Aromatoleum petrolei: one gene and its partner. The protein of the gene in region 1 interacts with the protein of each later gene in a pairwise test. Links are inferred from orthologs where the notes say so. Each region holds a gene or a part of one and is shown in the gene's direction. Other genes may lie near its edges.

Evidence for each region.
Region 2: the proteins of ftsB (region 1) and ftsL interact in binary tests that used the Escherichia coli proteins (3 or more experiments, as listed by UniProt). The link is inferred for Aromatoleum petrolei from one-to-one orthologs.

What each region holds. Positions count from the first base shown.
Region 1 is NZ_CP059560.1:4,951,441-4,958,101, forward strand. Bases 35-2,995 are described here. They hold ftsB (cell division protein FtsB), read left to right. Parts: upstream 35-1,356; coding sequence 1,357-1,635; downstream 1,636-2,995. Other genes in these bases: eno (phosphopyruvate hydratase), read left to right, coding at 35-1,246; ToN1_RS22670 (CBS domain-containing protein), read right to left, coding at 1,665-2,096; ToN1_RS22675 (C40 family peptidase), read right to left, coding at 2,191-2,733; ToN1_RS22680 (MliC family protein), read right to left, coding at 2,826-2,995. Outside these bases: more of eno, read left to right, coding at 1-34; more of ToN1_RS22680, read right to left, coding at 2,996-3,155; ToN1_RS22685 (SIMPL domain-containing protein), read right to left, coding at 3,194-3,907; ToN1_RS22690 (M10 family metallopeptidase C-terminal domain-containing protein), read right to left, coding at 4,032-6,002; ToN1_RS22695 (HDOD domain-containing protein), read right to left, coding at 6,170-6,661. UniProt on the Escherichia coli protein: Essential cell division protein. May link together the upstream cell division proteins, which are predominantly cytoplasmic, with the downstream cell division proteins, which are predominantly periplasmic.
Region 2 is NZ_CP059560.1:1,821,986-1,831,455, reverse strand. The notes cover bases 4,795-7,793. They hold ftsL (cell division protein FtsL), read left to right. Parts: upstream 4,795-6,160; coding sequence 6,161-6,427; downstream 6,428-7,793. Other genes in these bases: ToN1_RS08350 (peptidoglycan D,D-transpeptidase FtsI family protein), read left to right, coding at 6,424-7,793; rsmH (16S rRNA (cytosine(1402)-N(4))-methyltransferase RsmH), read left to right, coding at 5,226-6,164; mraZ (division/cell wall cluster transcriptional repressor MraZ), read left to right, coding at 4,795-5,229. Also shown: ToN1_RS08400 (BON domain-containing protein), read right to left, coding at 1-569; ToN1_RS08395 (phosphoheptose isomerase), read right to left, coding at 569-1,162; ToN1_RS08390 (YraN family protein), read right to left, coding at 1,282-1,701; rsmI (16S rRNA (cytidine(1402)-2'-O)-methyltransferase), read left to right, coding at 1,739-2,560; pyrC (dihydroorotase), read left to right, coding at 2,617-3,651; ToN1_RS08375 (hypothetical protein), read left to right, coding at 3,712-4,083; more of mraZ, read left to right, coding at 4,786-4,794; more of ToN1_RS08350, read left to right, coding at 7,794-8,178; ToN1_RS08345 (UDP-N-acetylmuramoyl-L-alanyl-D-glutamate--2,6-diaminopimelate ligase), read left to right, coding at 8,175-9,470. UniProt on the Escherichia coli protein: Essential cell division protein. May link together the upstream cell division proteins, which are predominantly cytoplasmic, with the downstream cell division proteins, which are predominantly periplasmic.

The sequences.
Region 1 (6,661 bases):
GCGCGGCAACCCGACCGTCGAGGCGGACGTTCTGCTCGAATCCGGCGTTATGGGCCGTGCGGCGGTGCCGTCGGGCGCCTCCACCGGTTCGCGCGAAGCCATCGAACTGCGTGATGGTGACGCCGCGCGCTATCTGGGCAAGGGCGTCCTGCGTGCGGTCGAGAACGTCAACACTGAGATCTCGGAATCGATCATCGGCCTCGACGCTGAGGAGCAGGCGTTCATTGACCGCAGCCTGATCGAGCTCGACGGGACCGAGAACAAGTCGCGCCTGGGCGCCAATGCGATGCTGGCTGTGTCGATGGCGGTCGCCAAGGCTGCAGCCGAAGAGGCCGGCCTGCCGCTGTACCGCTACTTCGGCGGTTCGGGCCCGATGGCGATGCCGGTGCCAATGATGAACGTCATCAACGGCGGCGCGCACGCGAACAACAGCCTGGACATCCAGGAATGCATGATCATGCCGGTGTCGATGGGCAGCTTCCGTGAGGCGCTACGCTGCGGGGCCGAAGTTTTCCACCACCTGAAGAAGCTCACCGACAAGAAGGGCTACCCGACGACCGTCGGCGATGAAGGCGGCTTCGCGCCGAACGTGTCGGGCACCGACGAGGCCTTGAATCTCATTCTCGAGGCTATCTCGAACGCCGGTTACGAGCCGGGCCGCGACGTGCTGCTGGCGCTCGACTGCGCTGCGTCCGAGTTCTACAAGGACGGCAAGTACGTGCTCGCCGGCGAGGGCCTGACCCTGAGCTCCGAAGGCTTTGCCGACTACCTTTCGACGCTGGCCGACCGATTCCCGATCGTCTCGATCGAGGACGGCATGGCCGAAGGCGACTGGGCGGGCTGGAAGACGCTGACCGACAAGCTTGGCAAGAAGATCCAGATCGTTGGCGACGACCTGTTCGTGACCAACACGAAGATTCTCGAGCAGGGTATCGATCAGGGTATCGCCAACTCGATCCTCATCAAGATCAACCAGATCGGCACGCTGTCGGAAACCTTCGCAGCGGTCGAGATGGCCAAGCGCGCCGGCTACACGGCCGTGATCTCGCACCGTTCGGGCGAGACCGAGGACTCGACGATCGCCGACATTGCCGTCGGCCTCAACGCGATGCAGATCAAGACCGGTTCGCTCTCGCGTTCGGACCGCATCTCGAAGTACAACCAGCTGCTGCGCATCGAGGAAGATCTCGGCGATACCGTCAGCTACCCAGGCCGTCGCGCCTTCTACAACCTGCGCGTGCGCTGAGCGTTTCGCGTTCTGCGGCGGCCTGAAAGGGCCGTTCGCGATGATTCAATGCACAAGGCCGGCGATCGATTCGCCGGCCTTCTTTTGATTACGAACTTATTTTCATCCTTATGCGCTGGCCTCTGGTCATCCTTGTCCTGCTGGTTGGAGCCCTCCAGTATCCGCTCTGGCTGGGCAAAGGCGGCTGGTTGCGGGTGTGGGATGTCGACCGGCAACTGCAGGAGCAGCGCGAGAAGAATCGCGAGCTGGAGCAGCGCAACGCGGGCCTGGAAGCCGAGGTCCGTGATCTCAAGTCCGGCAACGAGGCGATCGAGGAACGCGCACGTTTCGAGCTCGGGCTGACCAAGCCCGGCGAGGTTTTCGTTCACACCCCCCGGCAGAAGCCCTGACGGCGGCTACCCCGGGGAGTGCTGCCTGCTCAGAGCACTTCGGCGATCGCTTCGCGCTGCAACAGCTCACCCTCGAATTCGACCAGCTCGGGGCCGAGCGCGTCGCGCGCAGACACCATTCCCACAGGCCGGCCGTCACTCACGACGGGCACGTGCCGGAATCCGCCTTCGAACATCAGGTGCAATGCGTGGCCGAGGGGCATTTCGGGCGTTGCGGTCATCACCTTCGTGGTCATCGCACGCGCGACGGGTGTCGCCTGCGGGTCCAGTCCGGCGGCGAGCACGCGCACGAGGGCGTCGCGTTCCGTAAAGATCCCGATGAGACGGCCGCCTTCGGTGAGCATGATGGATCCGACCTTGGCCGCGGCCATCAGACGCGCAGCCTCGCTGACGGTCAGGTCCGCAGGGCCTGTGAGGATGGGGCGGCCGGCGATGACCTCGCTGATCTTTCGTGTATGCATGATTCTGCTCCTGCTGAAGAGTGGATGAGATGCTTCCTGTCAGCGTCGGCGGGTGCAGCGCCGCCCCGGGTTGTAGGCGCCCGGGTCGCCTCGTTCAACTGTCCGCCAGGAGCGTCCTGGCACCGTCGAATCTGGATCTGAAATAGGGGCTGTCGAGCCGTTCGACGCGCACGCGCCCCCGACTCGATGGTGCGTGCACGAACTTGCCTTCGCCCATGTAGATGCCCATGTGGGAGTATGGCCGGTTCATGGTGTTGAAGAACACGAGATCGCCCGGCTGGAGCAGCGCGAGACTGACCGGGCGCGTCCGGTCGGCGATCTGTGCGGCGTTGTGCGGCAAGCGGCGGCCGGAAACTTGTTCGACGATGTAGGACACCATGCCGCTGCAATCGAGACCCGCATCGGGATTGCGGCCGCCGAAGCGGTACCCGGTGTCGAGCAGGCCCAGCGCGAAGATGACCATTTCCCGCGAATGTTCGGGTTCTTCGAGGACGAAGTAGTCGGCGCTGACGCGCCCGGAGGAATTGTTCGGCGCGGTGGAGGCCTCGGGGCGCGGGGCCGGAACGCTGCCGCAGGCCGCTACGAGGGCTGCGATCGTCGATGCCATGAAGGCATGAAGCAGCTTGCGAACGACCATGGAGCTCCCCTGCACGCGATCCCCGAACGATAGGGGAATTTGCCTTCTGGTGTCCAGTGGGCGTTCAGGTTGTGGCAGTACCCTACGGGGCGTCAGAGCGAGGTTTTGCCGACAGGCCGGCAGGCCAGGCTGTCGGGCAGGCCCGGCCGGACCAGTGCTGCCTGGTCACCGTTGGCCGAGAGCAGGGTATGCCCGTCGGAATATTTCTCCCCGTCGACCGTCTTTTCGCCGGTGAGGGCGAAGATGCCTGCGCCGGTGCGCAGGCGCACATGGCCGTCGAAATATTCGACGGTGAACTGCTCGCCGCCGGGACAGCTGTAACTGACGACCCGCGATCCCTCTCGGGGCCAGGCAGTGCCGGCAAGGGAGCCGGCGCCGATGAGAACTGCGGAAAGGGCGGCCAGATGGCGATTGATGCGCATGAAGTGTCTGTATGAAGCGTGCGGCGGGTGGGGCCGAGTTAATCCGTCAGTTCGATGGTCCCGCTGACGGTGACGATGATCTCCGTTTCGCCAGCTTCGACGGGCATCGGTGCGGCCTCGGCGGCGAATGCCGAGGCGCGTGCTGCGGGGAAGGGCGGACGGGGGGAGCCGCTGTGGGTCACGGCCAGGTGGCGAATGCGCCACGGTTTGTTCAGGGTGGCAGCAATGGCTCCGGCGCGTTCCTGGAAGGCGCGGATAGCGTCCGTGGCGGCGAGGTCTGCGGTGTTCTTGCGCGTTTCGGGCGAGGGCTGCAGGGTCAGGCCTCCGAGCGCAAGCGTTCCCTGGAGCTTGCCGAGGAGTTCGGTGAGCGCAGGGAGATCCCGGCTTTCGAGTTGGATGTCGGAGCGCATGCGCCAGCCCTCGATACGCCGGCCTTCCTTGCCGTACACGGGGAAAGTCGTGGTCCCGGCGGATTTCGCCTTCACGGTCGCGTGGCCGCGCACCTGTTCAAGTGCGGTCGCCATGGCGCTGTTGACCTGTCGTGCGAGCGCAGCAGGATTTCGGTCATCCGCCTGGAAATAGAGGTTTGCGATGGCGAGGTCATTGGGGGCCGCGCGGCGGGCATCGGCGGATAGCTCGACAGTCGTTCCCTCGCTGGCCGATTTCTGTTCGGCTGCATGGCTTGACGTTGAGACGAGCAGCGGAAGCAGGAGGACGAGCAGGCAGCGGTGCATGGCCGTGTGTTTGTGCATATTCCGTCCGGAAGGCGTCAAGGCGCGAAGTGTAGCGCGACCGCGTTCGGTATCAAGCCTTCCATGCACTTGCGTTGTAATTGTGTGTAAGGCGATTGGGCGGGAAATGCGTCAAATCGGGCGATCAGAGCACGATGTCGTTGTGGGAGAGGGTGAGGAGTCCGACGTTGATCACGAACTCCGGTTTCGCATCGGCGTCCACGTTGCCGTACAGGATGCCGTCGGCAAGCTGGAGTTGGCCCGGTGCGTAAAAGGCCGTTCCAGCGGCCACGAAGGTGGCGTCGAAGGCGTCGTCCCCTGCGGTGAGGAGGTTCGCGTCGATGAGGGAGAGGTCGAGGAGATCCTCGCCGATCGTGAAATCAGTGATCCGGTCCGCCTTGCGGGCGCTCACTCCGCTGTCGGCCACGGCGTCAAAGCGGAAAATGTCCTGACCTGCGCCGCCGGTGAGGATGTCGAGGCCCCCGGCGCCGATCAGGGTGTCGTCGCCGCCGCCGCCTTCGAGGGTGTTGCGCCCGGTGTTGCCCGCAATGACGTTGTCGCCGTCGTTGCCGCTGCCGTTGGCGCGTGCGCGGCCGGTGAGGGTGAGATGTTCGAGGCTTGCGCCCAGGGCGAAGGAGATGGAACTGCGCACGGTGTCGATGCCGCCCAGCAGGCCGTTCGATTCGGTCACGACGTCGCTACGGTTGTCGACGATATAGGTATCGTCGCCGTTGCCGCCCGAGAGTCGGTCCGCACCACGGCCGCCGTCGAGCAGGTCATGACCGAACCCGCCGTCGAGCGAATCGGCGCCGCCCAGGCCGAATAGCTGGTCGTCCGCATCGGTGCCGGAGAGGATGTCGGCGCGACCGGTGCCCGAAACCGCGATTCCGGCAACGGGCGCGGCGCGCTGTCCCCCGGTGAGTTCACCCGCACTGCGGGTGAGGCCGTCGGCGAAGCGGAAGTACTCGACGCCGGTGATTGTGTCGATGCCGCTCCACTGGCTCTGGAAGGTGAAGGCCCCGGCGGTGGAGTCGTAGATGATCGCGTAGCTGCCGAGATCCGCGCCCAGGATGGCCCAGTCGACGCCGATGCCGCCGTCGAGGTAGTCGTTGCCGCTGCCGCCGAGGAGTTCGTCGTCGCCGCCGAATCCATAGATCCAGTCGTTTCCGCCGCCGCCGTCGAGACGATTGGCGAGGGTATTGCCTCTGATCGTATCGGCGCCGCCGCCGCAGATGACGTTCTCGATGTCCGTCGAGTACGCGATGGCGAGGTTGTTGGTCATGTCGTTGCAGGAGCTGTACGCTCCCGGCGCGATATCGACCGTGCTGGCCGACGACCAGCCGCTGAGGTTGAGGGTGTCGTTACCGCCCGCATCGTAGATCGTGAGTACGGGGTGGGGGTTAAGCCTGAAATCGAGGATTGTCGCCATCGCGCCGCCGACGTTGGCGCCGAAGCCGTAGGTGGTGTCGCCACTGCGGGTGCTGCGATCTGCGTCGTAGATGCTCTGGATCGCCAGCACGTCATTGAGCATGGGCGTCTGGGGCTGATGGAGCTGACCATCCGAGCCTATCCAGTCGGCCCAAGCGATCTGGCCGGTTCCGGCGGACCAGGTGCCATGGGTTGGGCCGAAGTAGGACATGACGGATAGGACGGTGCTGTCCTGGTAGCTGGTCGGCTCGGGTGCGTAACCGTTGTAGTCGCCCATGTGGTCGAGCCCGAGGGCGTGGCCGATCTCGTGGACATAGGTCATGTAGCCGTAACTGCCGACCTCGGGGTCGGCGAGCGAGGTTTCGCCGGCCCTCAACCAGACGCTTCCGTAGTTCGGGAAGTAGGCGTGGGCATAGTCGGTGCTGAGCGTGAACCCGAATTCGATGTCGGACGAGGTGCCCGACACTTCGGCGAAGGAAGGGGCGATCAAATCGTCCCAGGAGGCGAGTGCCAGTTCGGCGTGGGCCTGCTGGGTGAAACCCAGCGGCTGGAACGAGCCGCCTTCGTCGGTCCAGTACAGGTTGGCGGTGCTGACGGGAAACGCGTAGGTGACGGTGCTGCCGACCCAGTGATAGCCCGAATCGAGCTGTTCGATGATCTGCTGCGTCGAAAGTGCTGCCAGAGCCATGCGCGCCTCCGTGTCCGTGCGGGATGGTCGGTCGGACAGGCGAATCGATCGTGGCGTCGCCGGGGCGACCCCGGCGTTTCGCGTGCCCCGGTCCGGAGGTCATTTTACAGGCAATCCGTAGGGGATTCGGCTCCGTAGTTTCCGCTCGTGGTCACTTGCCGGATGGATCAACCCTCAAGCACGGCGTGTAGATCGGTGGCCACGGCGTTCATGTCGTCCATGAGGGATAGATACGGTTCGCCTAGCTCGGCGCGGGCCTGCGCAGCGGCGTCGAAATCCTTCTTCATCCACTCGAAATGTCCACCGGCCATGACGTTGCCGATGTAGACGATGTCGGTGAGATGGCGCGGGTACTCGGGTACGGGACGGGGGTGGTCGTGGTCGCGCGTGGCGATGGCGATCTCCTCGGGAATGCCGAGGGAGAAGAGCAGGGACTCGCCGATGCTCTCGTGCCATTGGTAGACGAGGTGTCGGACGGTATCGGGCCGCTCCCGCAGTTCGTCGTACTGCGAGGCGCGATAGAGCATGTAGCTGGCGCCCAGGTCATGCACCAGCCCCGCGAACAGCGCCTGGTCGGCGGTCACACGGCCGAATTTCTGCGCGAGGACGGAACAGGCGGCAGCGGTGGTCACGGAGTGTGTCCAAAGCCGACGCGATAT
Region 2 (9,470 bases), 3.1 Mb from region 1 along the record:
ACCTTGCGCACGCCGTCCGTGCGGCGGGCCACTTCCGTCGCGGCATCCGCCTCGCGGCGCGTCACGATGCCGAGCAGGAACACGGTGCCGGCCTCGGTCACGACCTTGACGTGGTTGGCGCTGAACTGCGCCGAATCGACGAAGCGCGCTTTCACCTTCGACGTGAGCAGCGAGTCATTGCCGCGCGAGGTCAGCGACGAGATGCCGGCCACCTGGATCTCATTGACGATGCCCTTGACGTTGGCGATGCCGCTGGCCACGCGCTCGGCTTCCGCGCGGTGAGCCTCGGTGGGGGCTTCGCCGGTGAGCAGAACGTTGCGGTTGAACGACGTCACGTTGATATGCACGGCATCGCCGAGACGGTCTTTCAGCGCGCTCGCGGTGCGCCACTCGATGCCTTCGTCCTCGACGTAGGCGCCCGAGGTGCGGCGGTCCGCGACCATCGCCGCGCCGGCCCCGACCCCGCCCGCGACGAGCGGAAAGCAGCCCTGCAGCAGCGGCAGTGTCGCCGCTGCGCCGAGGCCGAGAAGCAGGGTGCGCCGGCTGGCTTGAAGGGTCTTGTTGGTCATCAGTCTTCAACTCCGAGTAACAGACAATCGATGCCGTCGCACAGGCAGTGCAGGACAAGCAGATGAACTTCCTGGATGCGTGCCGTGCGGTCGGCGGGTACGCACAGGTGGATGTCGCCGTCGCCGAGCATGTCCCCCATCCTGCCGCCGCCCTTGCCGGTCAGCGCGATGACGCGCATCTCGCGCTCGTGGGCTGCCTCGATCGCCGCAATGACGTTGGGCGAGTTGCCGCTGGTCGAGATCGCAAGCAGCACGTCGCCCGACTGTCCCAGCGCACGCACCTGTTTCGAGAAGACCTGGTTGTAATCGTAATCGTTGGCGATCGAGGTCAGCGTCGAGGTGTCGGTCGTCAGCGCCACGGCGGCGAGCGGGGGGCGCTCCATCTCGAAGCGGTTGACCAGTTCGGCGGCGAAATGTTGCGCATCGGCAGCCGAGCCGCCATTGCCGCACGCGAGGATCTTGCCGTTGTTGAGCAGGCTGCCGGTCATGATCTCCACGGCTCCTGCGATCGGGGCCGCCAGCGCCTCCAGCGAGTCGAGCTTGGTGCGGGCGCTGTCTTCGAATTGTCGGGAGATGCGGTGAATCAGGTCCATGAGGGGCTCGGGTCACTTCTGTCGGGGGCAAAAGTCTAGCACGAGGCGAATGCCGGACCCGCCGTGCAGTGCTAGTGTGCCGCGCTGCGCGCTGCTGCGGCGGGTTGCTTTACAGACGCTTACCATGCATCGGCGTCGAACGCGCCGCGCAACCATTCCACCGTTGCTTCGTCGAGCGCGCTCATCAGCACCGCGTCGAAGCGGCAGGGGCGTTCAGCGAAGCGTCGGCCGGCGCCCGCGAGCCACCAGCGTGCGGCCAGCACGACACGCCGGCGCTTTGTCGCAGTGATGCTCGCCGCGGCGCCGCCGAAGCCCGGATTGCTGCGCAGGCGGACTTCGACGAATACCACGGTGCCGCGGTCCAGGCACACGAGATCCACTTCGCCGCCGCGGCAACGCACGTTGCGGGCGAGCGGGCTGAGGCCACGGCGCGCGAGGAAGCGCTCGGCCAGTTCCTCCCCGGCCTTGCCTCGCGCTTGCGTGCGAGACACCGGCCGCCCGACAATGCCTTCCCTTTTGCTGCGCTCCCCGATGTCCATGTCGACCAGTCCATCTCCGCTCTCAAGTACGCCGTCATTGTATGTGGTGGCGACGCCGCTCGGGAACCTCCAGGACATAAGCATCCGCGCGCAGGCTGTGCTGAGCGAGGTCGGTGCCATTGCCGCCGAGGATACGCGCCACAGCCAGCGCTTGCTCGACGCGTTGGGCATTCGTACCCGCCTTTTTCCGCTGCACGAGCACAACGAGCAGACCGCCGTCGGCCAGGTGATCCGGATGCTGGAGACGGGGCAGCACGTCGCGCTGATCAGCGATGCCGGCACGCCGGCGATCTCGGACCCCGGTGCGCGGGCGGTCGCGCGGGTCCGCGAGGCAGGCTTTCCGGTGGTGCCTGTGCCCGGCCCTTGTGCGGCCATCGCGGCGCTGTCCGCGTCCGGTTTCGTGGACGACGGTTTCCGCTTCGTCGGCTTTCTGCCGGCCAAGCAGGCCGCGCGGCGTGCGCGCATCGGGGAACTGCGCGGGCAGGAGGTGCCGCTGGTGTTCTACGAATCTCCGCACCGCATTGCCGAATCGGTCGAAGACCTCGCGGCGGTGCTGGAGCCTTCGCGCGACATCGTCATCGCGCGCGAAATCACGAAGATCTACGAGCAGATCGCGCGCATGCCGCTGGGCGAGGCGCCGGCGTGGCTGGCGGCCGACGCGAACCGTTGTCGTGGTGAGTTCGTGCTGATCGTGTCCGGGGCTCCCGCGGTGGAGGGTTTGCCGCCGGATGCCGAGCGAACCCTCGCGCTGCTGCTGGAGGAACTGCCGGTCAAGAGCGCGGCGCGGCTTGCGGCGGACATCACTGGAGCGGCGCGCAAGTTGCTGTACGCGCGAGCGCTGGAGCTGAAGGGCAGTTGAGCCTGCATATATAATCGGCGCGACGAACGGCGCCCGCATTCCGACCCTGGAGCCCCATGCACACCCTATCCCTCATCCGCCCCGACGACTGGCACCTGCACGTGCGCGACGGCGCCGCGCTTGCGGCCGTCGTGCCGCACACGGCGCAGCGTTTCGGTCGCGCGCTCATCATGCCCAACCTGCGCCCGCCCGTGACGACAACGGCGCAGGCCCTTGAATACCGCGAGCGCATCCGCGCGGCGGTGCCGGTCGGCATCGATTTCGAGCCGTTGATGAGCCTCTATCTCACGGACAACATGGCGGCGGACGAGATCGACCGCGCCAAGGCGAGCGGCGCGGTGGTGGCAGCGAAGCTCTACCCAGCGGGTGCGACGACCAATTCCGATGCGGGAGTCACTGCGATCGAGAAGGTCTGGCCGGTGCTGGAGCGCATGGAACGCGTCGGGATGGTGCTGTGCGTGCATGGCGAGGTGACGCAGGGCGACGTGGACGTCTTCGACCGCGAGCAGGTGTTCATCGAGCGCGTGCTCGCCCCGCTGACTCAGCGCTTTCCCGGGCTGCGTGTCGTGTTCGAGCACATCACCACCGCTGATGCCGCCGAGTTCGTGAAGGCGGCGGGCGACACGGTCGGCGCCACGATCACGGCTCACCACTTGCTGCTGAACCGCAACGCGATCTTCGCCGGCGGCATCCGTCCGCATCATTACTGCCTGCCTGTGCTCAAGCGCGAAACCCATCGGCGCGCACTGGTCGAGGCTGCGACCTCCGGCAGTGCGAAGTTCTTCCTCGGCACCGACTCCGCGCCGCATGCGCGCTCGACGAAGGAGGCCGGCTGCGGCTGTGCGGGATGCTACACGGCGCATGCGGGAATCGAGCTGTACGCCGAAGCCTTCGAGCAGGCCGGTGCGCTAGATCGCCTCGAGGCTTTCGCGAGCCTTAACGGCCCCGCGTTCTATGGCCTTCCGCCCAATTCCGGCCGCATCACGCTGGCCAAGCAGGTTTGGGAGGTTCCGGCCGCGTACGACTATCTGGCTGGCGATCCGCTGGTGCCTCTGCGTGCCGGCGAGACGATCGCCTGGCGTCTGCTCTGATAGGGAGTCTTTATGCGGAGTGCCCGGACAAAAGCGATTGCCGCTCTGGCGATGTTGCCCATGCTTGCGGCGTGCGAGAACAGCGCCACCGCCTTCATGATCGAGGGTAGCCAGCATGCCCTGATCCTGGTGCGCGAAAAACCTTATTTCTGGCAGGGCACTGTCAACCAGGCGGTGATCGCGTCGCGTCTGCCGCACTGCCAGAACCGCGTCCCGATCCACCCGGACGGTACCGAACTGACGCCGATGGAAGTGTTCGAGGCCGGCGAGCGTCTGTGGGCGCTTCATCAGGGCAGGCGCTGGTACCTCGTCGGGACCGACAAGTGCCAGGTGCAGGACTGGGACAACGCCGCCGGCTCGGCGCCGGGGCCGGCGCTCGGCACTTTCCGCTTCAAGGACGGCGTGGCGACCTTCATTCCGGCAGGCAGGTGAGCGCGCGTCGCGTATAATCGGCGGCGGGAAGTTCGCCAGGCAATCGCTGCGCACCTCGTGTGCGTGGAGGAAAGTCCGGGCCCCGCAGAGCAGGATGCCGGCTAACGGCCGGGCGCCGCGAGGCGACGGAAAGTGCAACAGAAAGCAAACCGCCGATGGCCTGTTCGCAGGCACAGGTAAGGGTGAAATGGTGGGGTAAGAGCCCACCGCAGTCCTGGTGACAGGACTGGCACGGTAAACCCCATCCGGGGCAAGGCCAAATAGGGGAGCAATGGCGTGGCTCGCGCTGCTCCCGGGTAGGCTGCTAGAGCGCCGTGGCAACACGGCCCCCAGAGGAATGATTGCCCGGCGGCTGCGGCGAAGGTCGCGGCCGTTCGACAAAACCCGGCTTATCGGCGAACTTCCCATTTCGCGCCGAGCCGTTTTTCCCCACTTCGGTGTGCGTTTTCCCACAGTTCCCCACTTCGGGCTCGTTCTGCGCCCGATTCTCCACGCTTTTCTCATGAAGTTGCGCTATCTGCCTTGATTTTTCAGGGTTTATGGCGACGCTTCGCTCGTTCATAAGTCATTGTGTAGCAACGGAAAACTTCCTGTGTTCGGCTTGACCCCTCATTTCCTTTACTCTAAAGTGGGGGCTGGTGGTAAAAAGTGGGTCAAGGTGGCATATGCATGTCGCCTCGGCGGGCAAAATCAGGGGGTGGAATGTTCCAGGGAGCCGCTGCGCTCAGTCTCGATGCCAAGGGTCGCGTTGCGATCCCTGCGCGGCATCGTGACGCCCTCGTTCCCGACGGGGCGCCGCTGGTGGTCACCGCTCATCCTCACAAGTGCCTGCTGGTTTATCCGCAAGCTGTCTGGGAGCCGATCCGCGCGCAGGTTGCGGCGATGCCCGGCCTCGACCCCGCCGCTGCGGCCCTCAAGCGTCTGCTGATCGGTTTTGCCCAGGAGGAAGAGCTCGATGGCGCGGGGCGCGTGCTGATCGCCCCGTCGTCGCGTCAGTGGGCCGGGTTGGACAAGCAGGTATGGCTGGTCGGCCAGGGAACCCACTTCGAGTTGTGGTCGGATGCCGGATGGCAGAAGCAGCAGGAGGCGATGCTCGCGCTTTCCGGTGCCGCGTTGCCGGCAGGATTCGAGAGCCTCGCGCTGTGAGCCTGTCCTCCCGGCACGTTACCGTGCTCCTGTCCGAAGCTGTCGATGCGTTGGCGATCCGGTCCGGCGGCGTCTATGTGGACGGTACCTTCGGTCGCGGTGGTCACAGCCGGGCGATTCTCGCGGCACTCGGGTCGCAGGGGCGGCTCATTGCCTTCGATCGCGATCCCTCGGCGATCGAGGCCGGTCGCCAGATCGCCGATCCCCGTCTGACCCTCGTGCATGCGCCTTTCAGTTCGTTTGCCGGCGAGCTCGACGGACTCGGCGTCAGCCGGGTCGATGGCGTACTACTCGATCTTGGCGTGTCCTCTCCGCAGCTCGACGAGCCGGAGCGGGGCATGAGTTTTCGGTTCGATGCGCCGCTCGACATGCGCATGGATACGAGCCGCGGGCAGACCGTGGCGCAATGGCTGGCAGAAGCGTCTGTCGCGCAAATCACGGAGGTGCTCAGGGATTATGGGGAAGAACGGTTTGCTCATGCGATTGCAAAGGCGATTGCAGCTGCTCGGACAGGGGGGGCTGTTGCAACCACTCGACAGCTTGCCGCGATCGTGGAAAAAGCGGTCCGCACACGCGAGCCGGGGCAGCACCCGGCGACGCGCAGTTTCCAGGCTCTACGGATTTTCATCAATCAGGAGCTCGAAGAGCTGTCGCTGATCCTGCCTGATACGGTCGCACGGCTGAAGCCGGGCGGACGGTTGGCGGTTATCAGCTTCCACTCGCTCGAAGACCGCATCGTCAAGCGTTTCATGCGTGACGAGTCGCGTCCGCCGCAGTTGCCCTCTCGCCTGCCGGTGCGTGCAGCGGATCTGCCCAAGCCGCGTCTGGCGCTGGTCGGCAAGGCCGTGCGTCCGGGTGAGGCGGAGGTTGCGGCGAACCCGCGTGCCCGCAGTGCCGTGATGCGCGTGGCCGAGCGCACGGAGGCGCAGGCATGATCCGGGCCGACGCCTTCCTCGTGGCGGTGGTGGTGGCGAGCGCACTGGGCGTGGTCGCATCGCAGCACCAGGCCCGCAAGCTGTTCTCCGAGCTCGAGCGCGAGCAAGCGCGCGCTCACGGCCTCGAAGTGGAGTGGGACCAGCTGCAACTCGAGCAGAGCACCTGGGCCGCGCACGCGCGTGTCGAAAAGATCGCCCGCGAGCGCATCGGAATGCGCGCGCCGGTGCCGGGGCAGGTCTTCTCGATCGAGGGGGTCAAATGAGCAAGCAGCGAACGGTGACCTTCAATCACAACCCCCTGCTGCGGCACGGCCTTCCAACCTGGCGTCCGCGCGTGGTGGTGCTGGGCCTGATGGCGTGCTCGCTGGCGCTGGTCGGGCGCGCGATGTACCTGCAAGGGGTCAATAACGAATTTCTGCAGGCTAAGGGCGAGTCGCGCTATGCGCGCGTGCTCGAGGTGCCGGCGACGCGTGGTCGCGTCACGGATCGGCACGGCGACATGCTGGCGGTGAGCACCCCGGTGCGTTCGATCTGGGCGATTCCGACCGATGTGAATCTCACCCCGCCCGATGCGCGCAAGCTTGCCGGCCTGCTCGAAATGGACGTGCAGGAACTCAATCATAGGCTCGCCGCCGGTCGCGACTTTGTCTATTTGAAGCGCCAGGTGTCGCCCGAGACCGCCGAGCAGATCGCAGACCTGAAGCTGCCTGGCGTCCATCAGCAACAGGAATACCGCCGCTACTATCCCGGCGGCGAGGTGATGGCCCACGTGCTGGGCTTCACCGGGGTGGATGACAAGGGACAGGAAGGTGTCGAGCTCGCCTTCGAAGGCGTCCTCGCCGGCAAGCCGGGCGCACGGCGCGTGATCCGCGACCGCCGCGGGCAAATCATCGAGGATGTCGAAGCCATCCGGGCGCCGCGCGACGGGCAGGATCTCGCGCTGTCGATCGACGCCAAGATTCAGTATTTGGCGTATTCGTCCTTGCGTCAGGCGATGCAGACGCACAAGGCGAAGGCTGGTGCAGCGGTGGTGCTCGACGCGCGCACCGGCGAGGTGCTCGCGCTGGTCAATGCGCCGACCTATAACCCGAACAATCGCTCCAACCTCAGCGGCGCCCAGCTGCGCAACCGCGTCCTCACCGACGTGTACGAGCCGGGCTCGATCATGAAGCCCTTCATCGTCGGCCTCGCGCTGGATCGGGGTAAGGTGCAGCCCGGCACGATCATCGATACGGCGCCGGGGCGTATGACGATCGGGCGGGCGACGATTTCGGATTCGCACCGCAACGGCGCACTGACCGTCGCGCAGGTGATCCAGAAGTCCTCCAATATCGGCACGGTCAAGGTGGCGATGCATTTCTCGCCTGAGGAAATGTGGCGCCTGTACGACGAACTGGGCTTTGGCAAGCCACTCAACCTGGGATTCCCCGGTGAGGCGGGTGGGCGCCTGCGTCCGGCGAAGACGTGGAAGCCAATCGAACAGGCGACGATGTCCTACGGTCACGGCGTTTCCGTGACCCTCATTCAGATGGCGCACGCTTACCTCGCGTTCGCCCGCGACGGCGAGCTGGTGCCCTTGTCGCTGACCCGTCTCGATGCGCCGCCCGCCGGCGGCAAGCGCATCTTCTCGGCCGCCGCCGCGCGTGAAATGCGCGGTATGCTGGAGCTGGCATCCGGCCCCGGTGGTACAGCGCCCAAGGCTCAGGTCGCGGGCTACCGCGTTGCCGGCAAGACCGGCACCGCGATCAAGCTGGAAGGCGCGCACTACACGAACAAATATGTTTCGTCCTATGTCGGATTAGCTCCGGCATCGGATCCGCGGCTTATCGTTGCCGTGATGATCGACGAACCCTCTGCGGGACAGTATTACGGCGGTGCAGTAGCGGCGCCGGTGTTTGCCCAGATTACCGAAGGAGCGCTGCGAGCGCTCGGCGTGGCGCCCGACGCTCCGTTGGTGCCGCTGCAGCTCGCGCAGAAGCCGGCGGCGGTCGTGCCCGCGCGGGAGAACATGTGAGCCTCGAACTCGCATCCGCGATCCTCGAACGCCTTCATGCGGCCGGTGTCGTGCCCGCCGGCATTACCGCCGATTCTCGCCGCGTGACCGCCGGGGATGTCTTCGCGGCGTGGCCAGGGCTGGCCTCGGACGGACGCAAGTTCATCGGTGCCGCCCTGGAGCGCGGCGCGGGCGCCGTGCTGTGCGACGATCGCGACGGATTCCGCGCGGAAGGCTTGCCGGTCCCGACCATTCCCGTGGCCGAGCTGCGCCGCCTCGGCGGATATCTCGCCCACCTGATCCATGGCCGCCCGTCTGACCGGCAGTGGGTCGTCGGGGTGACCGGTACCAACGGGAAGACGACCGTCACGCAGTGGCTGGCTGGGGCTCTTGCCCGGTTCGGCGAAAAATGCGGCGTGATTGGGACCTTGGGGAACGGCTTTCCAGGGCAGCTTGCCGATACGCTGAATACGACCCCCGACGCCCTCGAGGTTCATCGTGTCCTGCGGGACTTTCTTGCTGCGGGCGGGACTGCAGCGACGATGGAAGTGTCGTCGATCGGCCTCGATCAGGAGCGTGTGAATGCGGTGGCCTTCGATGTGGCCGTGTTCACCAACCTGAGTCGCGACCATCTCGACTATCACGGAACGATGGAAGCGTATGGCGCTGCGAAGGCCCGGCTGTTCGACCAGCCCGGTCTGGGCAGCGCCGTGATCAATCTGGACGACGCCTTCGGTTTGGGGCAGGCACGGCGCTTGGCCGTTGCCGGGCTGCCGGTGATCGGCTTTACCCAGGCTGCGGCGGAGCCAGTGCGTGGTGTGCGCCTGCTGAGTGCACAGGATGTCCGCATGTCGGCATCGGGTCTGCGCTTCACCATGGCCTTTGACGGTGTGCGACGCGAGCTGGACGTGCGCATGGTGGCACGGTTCAACGTCTCGAACCTGCTGGCGGTTGCCGGTGCGCTGCTTGCGCGCGGTTTGCCGCTGGACGAGATCGTGCATGCAGTCGCGCATCTGAACTCGCCGCAGGGGCGCATGCAACTCGTGGGCGGTGTCGCCGAGCCGCTCGTTGTGGTCGACTACGCGCACACGCCGGACGCGTTGGCGAAAGTGCTCGAATCGGTGCGCGCGACGGTCGCGACGCGTGGCGGGCGTCTTGTGTGCGTGTTCGGTTGCGGCGGCGATCGTGACCCCGGCAAGCGTCCGCTGATGGGTGAAGCCGCACGCCAGCAGGCCGACCGCGTGATCGTGACCAGCGACAACCCGCGCTCGGAGGATCCCGCGAAGATCATCGACGCCATCATGCAGGGTGCC